2 regions of the Pseudobacteroides sp. genome follow, and region 1 is predicted to be linked to the other one. Evidence: a T-box and tRNA genes for the amino acid it is inferred to sense, from the RefSeq annotation. Region 1 holds a T-box; the other holds one or more tRNA genes.
The links. A T-box is a leader RNA that pairs with one kind of tRNA and senses whether it is charged. The one in region 1 lies ahead of ileS (isoleucine--tRNA ligase), so its partner is inferred to be a tRNA-Ile.
Positions count from the first base shown of each region.

Region 1 (3,423 bases):
ATCAAACCACACATCCATTATATCGTTTTCTTTTTCAAATTCAGAACAACCGCATGTACATTTGGTTCCTCCAGGAAGAATATCTTTCGGATCCACTTCGTACCAAGAGTCCGATCCCTTTTCTCTAAAAAGTGAAGCAACTGCAGCGATTGAAGCATCGTTTATAAGCTCCAATCCACATTCCTTACAGTAGAAGATCGGTATGGGAACACCCCAGATCCTCTGTCTGGAAATACACCAGTCACCTCTATCCCTGACCATGTTGGTTATTCTCTCTTCGCCCCATTCAGGAATCCATCTTACTCCCTTTATCTTTTCCAATGCTTCATTTCTGAAGCCTTCCACTGAAGCAAACCACTGCTCTGTTGCCCTGAATATTATAGGGTCCTTACATCTCCAGCAGTGCGGATACTGATGGTCAATTTTCTCTGATGCAAGAAGAAGGTCGGTGCTTTTAAGCTCTTCAATGATTGCTCCGTTGGCTTTTGCATAGTAGAGGCCTTTAAACTTACCTGCCTCTGCTGTCAGATGGCCCTTGTCATCAACAGGTACTATAACAGGTATCTTATACTTCTGACATACCTGGAAGTCTTCTGCACCATGTCCAGGTGCCGTATGAACGCAGCCTGTACCGGCTTCGAGGGTAACATGATCCCCCAATATAACAATTGAGTTCCTGTCTAGGAAAGGATGTGCACACAATATCCCTTCCAGGTCGCTTCCGCTTAGTCTTGCAGTTATTTCATAATTTTCTATGCCCGCTGCCTTCATTACACTTTCAGTCAGCTCTACAGCCACCACATAATACTCGTTACCCACCTTAACAAGGCCATATTCAAAGTCCGCGTTTAAGCAGATGGCAAGGTTGCCCGGCAGGGTCCATGTTGTAGTTGTCCATATAACAAAGTATACATTTTCAGTGGTTCCTATGGCATTTTTTATAACACCTTTATCATCCTTCACAGGAAATTTAACATATATTGAAACAGTTGTATCCTCTGCATACTCGATTTCAGCTTCAGCCAATGCAGTTTCACAGTCAGGGCACCAATAAACCGGTCTTAATCCCTTATAAATATATCCCTTCTTGGCCATTTCACCAAAAACCTCTATCTGTTTGGCTTCAAACTCAGGATTTAATGTAACATAAGGGTTTTCCCAATCTGCTCTTACTCCAAGTCTTTTAAATGCATTTCTCTGTAAATCCAGATACTTTAAGGCAAATCCCTTGCAAGCCTGCCTGAATTTAACCGGTCCAACCTCATGCCTCTTAAGACCAAGTTCCTTAATGGCTCTCTGCTCTATAGGAAGTCCATGTGTATCCCAACCTGGAACAAATGGTGTCTCGTAGCCTGCCATGCTATAGTACTTTACAACTATATCTTTTAGTATCTTGTTTAATGATGTACCTAGATGTATTCCACCATTTGCATAAGGAGGCCCGTCATGAAGAATAAACTTTGGCTTTCCTGCATTTTTTTTCAACTGCTTATTATAAATATCCATCTCTTCCCACTTTTTTAACATATCAGGTTCTTTTTGGGGAAGATTTGCCCTCATAGGAAACTCTGTTTGCGGTAGATTAAGTGTTTTTCCATAGTCAACTGACATACTAACTCTCCTCCATATATTGTAAAATGATGACATAAAATTTATCAATTATAAAAACCCTCTCAATCCTTATAAGGGACGAGAGGGTAATTTACTCACGCGGTTCCACCCAAATTATTACTATACCAAAATAATAGATTAATATATAGTAATCACTTGTTAAATAACGGCTTTAACCGGTACTCCTTACTCTTCTATAATCGTTTTCAAAATTAAAAATGATAAATCTGTTGCATAACACTTTTAATTTAATTATACTTTTCAGGATACAACTCATGGATGATTTTCAAAAGTTAACCCTGCAGACTTCCACCAAACTCTGCTCGCTTTGAAGGTGTGGCTCCCTACTCTTTCCAATCACAGTCTTTAAACAGTATTTTTTTGTATTATACATCCTATCATTAACATATGTCAAGAAATTTCATCTTCAAGCTCAACGGAGTGCTTCAGCATTTCCATTTGAGATTGGAGCATAGCCTCAGCTTTGCTTTTATAAAGCTGGAGTTTTTTCCTTGTTTCCTCATATTCATATCTTATGCGAATAACCTGTTCGTTGGCACCCTCTATAAGCTTTTGAGCCTTAAGCTCGGCTTCCTTGTAAATGTTTTCAGCCTTTTGATATGCATTTCTCTTTATTTCCTCAGCTGTCTGCTGTGCTATAAGAAGGGTGCTTTGCAATGACTCCTCAATTCTTTTATAATGTGCCATACCTTCATTTAAAACATTAAGCTTGTCTTTGAGCTCCATGTTTTCATGTATCAAACTGCTGTAGTCCTCAATAATTTTGTCAAATGTCTCATCAACTTCCAGTTCATTATATCCCCTCACCAAGCTTTTACTAAAGGAAATATTCTTTAGTTCATTTGGAGTATAATTCATCCGCAATAACCTCCTTATAAATACTTTAGCAGGGTAATGCTTATCCTTCCTTTTTTTGTCATAGCACCAATCTTATCAACAATCACTCTTCCCTTACCTCTTATGGATATAGTATCTCCTTCACTAACCTGTTTTGTTAGACTGGAAATCTTCTCCCAATTTAAAGAAACCTTATCACCCTTGATAAATTCTCCGATTTTACTCCTTGAAATACCAAAGCCGCTGCTTGCAATACAGTCAAGCCTTAAGGATGCTACCGAAACCTTGATTTCTTTAAAGTTTCGGTCCTGGGGCTGAATTTCTCCAACATCCGTCAAAGTCACTTCAACATTGGCATTGCCAACTTTTAAAAGATTGTATTCTAAGTATTCTGCTATTTCGCTGATAACAATTATCCTGCAAATATCATCTTCCAATAAAATATCTCCAATTTTTTCTCTTTTAATACCTAATCCCATCAATGAACCTAAAAAATCACGATGGGTAAGAGATATCCTGCTTTTCCATTTAACCTCAATTACTTTTAAAGGGTATTCATAAGTGTGAAAATCGGAAATAGACATGCCTTGTGGGCAGAAAATGGCAATCTCCCGTTCTGCCCCAGTGTATCCACCATAAAAGACACAATTGACGCCTGAGTTGTCTCCAATTGATTTTTTTATAATATTAGATTGGTATGGATCTAGGAAATCCGTACTTGTTATACAATGTGAATTTTGAGCCTTTAAGGCTTTATCAATGACTTTTGAAAGGAATATCTTGTCATCAATTCCTGATATTCTTTTTAAAATCGCATCTCTGTTAATCATAGGTTAAAATACTGAAAAAATTTGCGGTACACCAAATATGGATGATATCAATGATGATAATATCCATATTAAGAAAATAGCAATGATAGGGGATACATCAATCATTGAATTTTTCCCCCATTCA
Region 1 is NZ_DATCTU010000081.1:48,965-52,387, forward strand. It holds gene ileS (isoleucine--tRNA ligase) at 1-1,611, opposite strand, end outside; T-box leader at 1,683-1,981, opposite strand; gene VIO64_RS11960 (DivIVA domain-containing protein) at 2,023-2,490, opposite strand; gene VIO64_RS11965 (RNA-binding protein) at 2,505-3,299, opposite strand; gene VIO64_RS11970 (YggT family protein) at 3,303-3,423, opposite strand, start outside.

Region 2 (3,423 bases), on a different contig from region 1:
CAAGCCCATCAGCATCGCCAATCCCCAGTGCAGTGGACCATTCTATGCTGACTCCATATTCGGACTGTAATATAGTTCCCGGACAAAATACTATATTCTGTCCTACATTCCAAATGGCCTGGGACGGTCTGAAAAAGGATGCTGGCGGTGACGTGGTATTAGAAGGCAAACCCCCGCTTGCCGATATTCTCAATAAGGGGTTTGATTGGTCAAACTCACTAACTGAAGATAGTTATGTTGCTATATCAGGTATTGGTGACAATATGGTAGAACAAATTAAAAACAATCTTAAGTCCAAGTTCGGTGATGACGCTCCTGAAGTTGAATCTATAGGTCCTGGGGGATACATATCCTGTGCATTTTTGCTGAAAAAAATGAAATTTGCAAAGTCATTTGAAGACACACGTCCTATTTTCTTTAGCTCAAATGGTGAAACTACTCAGGTAGCGTCTTTTGGAATAGAAAACGGATCTAAAAGGTATAATGATCTTTCCAGTCAGGTTAGCATATATGATTATAAAAACGACAATGATTTTATAGTTAAGTTATTACCGGAAGACACAAATGAAGAAATAATTCTTGCAAAGGTTGCACCAGGTGAAACCCTCAATAAAACATATGCAGAAATAATGGAAAGGATAAAAAAATCAACGCCGGAAAGCTTACGATTCACTGAATCCATAGCAATACCTGAAGTGAATTTGAATATTGAAGGAGAATATTCTGATTTGCATAAAAGAATTTTTAATCAAGCTTTATATGACTATAAGATTACAAAAGCATATCAGAATGTAAAATTTAAACTGAACAAGGATGGAGTAAAACTTGCTTCAGAAGCAATTATACTTGCAACGCCTTCTGCTATCATGAATAAAAAGAACTTGGTGTTTGACAAACAATTTTTGATATGCCTTAAACAGAAGGATGCACAAAATCCATATCTTTTAATCTGGATTGATAATCCAGGGGTTTTGGTAAATAAATAAGCGATTGTACTTTCCTAGAAATTAAAAAGATCAGTTCAATGAACTGATCTTTTTTAGTGGAGGGAGATGGATTCGAACCATCGAAGTCAGCGACAACAGATTTACAGTCTGCCCCCTTTGGCCACTCGGGAACCCCTCCATATGGTGCCCAGAGCCGGAATCGAACCAGCGACACGTGGATTTTCAGTCCACTGCTCTACCGACTGAGCTATCTGGGCTTATTAAATGTCAACTTTTTATAAGGTATAAACCAAACGATTTATATTTCTGCTTATGTATTAAAGCAAGTGGGCCTTCAGGGACTCGAACCCCGGACCAACCGGTTATGAGCCGGTTGCTCTAACCAACTGAGCTAAAGGCCCTCAAAAAAGTCACATGTGTTAGTATAGTAGAAAATAGCTATTTCGTCAAGAGAAATTTAAATAAATTTATTATTTTTTTTAATTATAAGTCAATAATTGCATATTTTTTAAAACAATGCTAATATTAAAATCGATCAATATTTATATTTGCTTGTCGCAAATATAGAATACTTTTCTACTGAAGTTTCAACGAGGTGAAAAATGGATTATAAAGATATATTAAAGGAATTGGTATCAATAACGGCTGTTTCAGGCTTTGAACAAGCTTCCGCTGAAAGAATAAAGGGTATTATGGAAGGGAAATGTGACGAGGCTTCAATTGACAGCTTTTTTAATGTTATAGGGATTAGAAGAGGTACCGGGGATAATCCTAAGAAAATAATAATAACAGCTCACTATGATGAAATAGGTTTTCTGGTTAAGAGCATTGATGATAAGGGATTTATAAAATTAACAAATATGGGTGGAATTGACCCTAAACTTCTATTAGCACAAGAGGTTGTTATTCACGGCAAAAAGGATATAGTCGGTATAATAGGTGCAAAGCCGCCCCACCTGTTAAAGCCGGAAGAAGCAAAGAAGGCGGTTAAACTGGAGGATTTATCGGTTGATACAGGCCTGGGTAAGGAGGAATTAAGGAAAATTGTATCCATTGGAGATACAGCTACATTAATGGTTCCATTATTGGAACTTGAAGGAAATAAAATTAGTTCCAAGTCTTTGGATAATAGAAGCGGAGTAGCTGCAATGATTGGAATTATGAACGAGATTTCAGGTATCAAGCTGAAAAACGATGTTTTCTTTGTAGCCACTACCCAGGAGGAGGTTGGATTGAGAGGAGTGCAGGTATCATCCTACGCAATTGCTCCTGATGCAGCAGTGGTTATAGATGCATGTCATGGTGATATGCCGGAATGCCCTAAAGAGTCCATTTATCCACTTGGTAAAGGACCGGCAATAGGTCTTGGTCCAAACCTTCACAGAATTTTGACCGGAAAATTGTTCAAAATAGCTAAAGACAACGATATTCCACACCAGACCGATATAGAGCCTGATAACACCGGAACAGAGGCTTGGGCACTGCAAGTGTCAAGATCAGGGATTCCAACTGTGCTAGTCTCCATACCATTAAGATATATGCATACAGGAACGGAAACCTTAAGTATTTCGGATGTGGAAAACACCGTTAAGCTGGTTAAGGCGTTCTTAACAGCTTTAGATGACGGGATGGAGGGGATTTTGTGATATTAAAAGAGCTGACTGAGTTAAACGGAATTTCCGGCAGCGAGTACAATGTTATGGAATTTATAAAAAGTCATGTAGAAAAATATGCAGATAATATACAAGTAGATTCAATGGGTAATCTCATTGCTTTTAAAAAAGGGATTAAGGGCAAATATAAGGTCATGCTTTCAGCCCATATGGATGAAGTAGGATTAATGGTGACAGGTTATCAAGATGGCATGCTTAAGTTTAAGAATGTTGGAGGCCTTGATGATAGAATACTTCCAGGAAAAAGAGTTCTGGTAGGTGACAAGCGTTTACCCGGCATAATCGGTGTTAAACCCATTCACTTGCAGGAAAGAGATGAACGGGGCGTAAATATTAAGCTTAAAAGCATGTATGTAGATATAGGTGCTGACAAGAAGGAGGAAGCTGAAGTACTTGCTCCTTTAGGAGAATATATCGCTTTTCACAGCGAGTACACCGAACTTGGGAATGACGTTGTTAAAGCAAAAGCATTGGATGATAGGGTAGGCTGTGCCATTCTTATGGAGTTGATCAAAGAAAAATATGACTTTGATTTATATGTTTGTTTTACTGTGCAGGAGGAGGTGGGCCTTAGAGGCTCCGAAGTAGCTGCATACAGGATAAAACCACATCTTGCTCTTGTTATGGAGGGCACTACATGTTCAGATGTCCCGGGAGTTGAGGAACACAGTTACTCATCAACATTGGGCGGTGGTGCGGTTCTTACCATCATGGACAGAACTTCATACTCAGATAAAGCTTTAGTTAATTATTTATATAAGCTTGGTGAAGAAAACAATATAAAGGTTCAATTTAAAAGGACT
Region 2 is NZ_DATCTU010000095.1:42,008-45,430, reverse strand. It holds gene VIO64_RS14880 (dockerin type I domain-containing protein) at 1-986, shown strand, start outside; tRNA gene VIO64_RS14875 (tRNA-Tyr) at 1,044-1,125, opposite strand; tRNA gene VIO64_RS14870 (tRNA-Phe) at 1,129-1,204, opposite strand; tRNA gene VIO64_RS14865 (tRNA-Ile) at 1,275-1,348, opposite strand; gene VIO64_RS14860 (M42 family peptidase) at 1,550-2,593, shown strand; gene VIO64_RS14855 (M42 family metallopeptidase) at 2,590-3,423, shown strand, end outside.
Region 2: it has a tRNA-Ile gene. The T-box ahead of ileS (isoleucine--tRNA ligase) is inferred to sense a tRNA for this amino acid. The anticodon was not compared.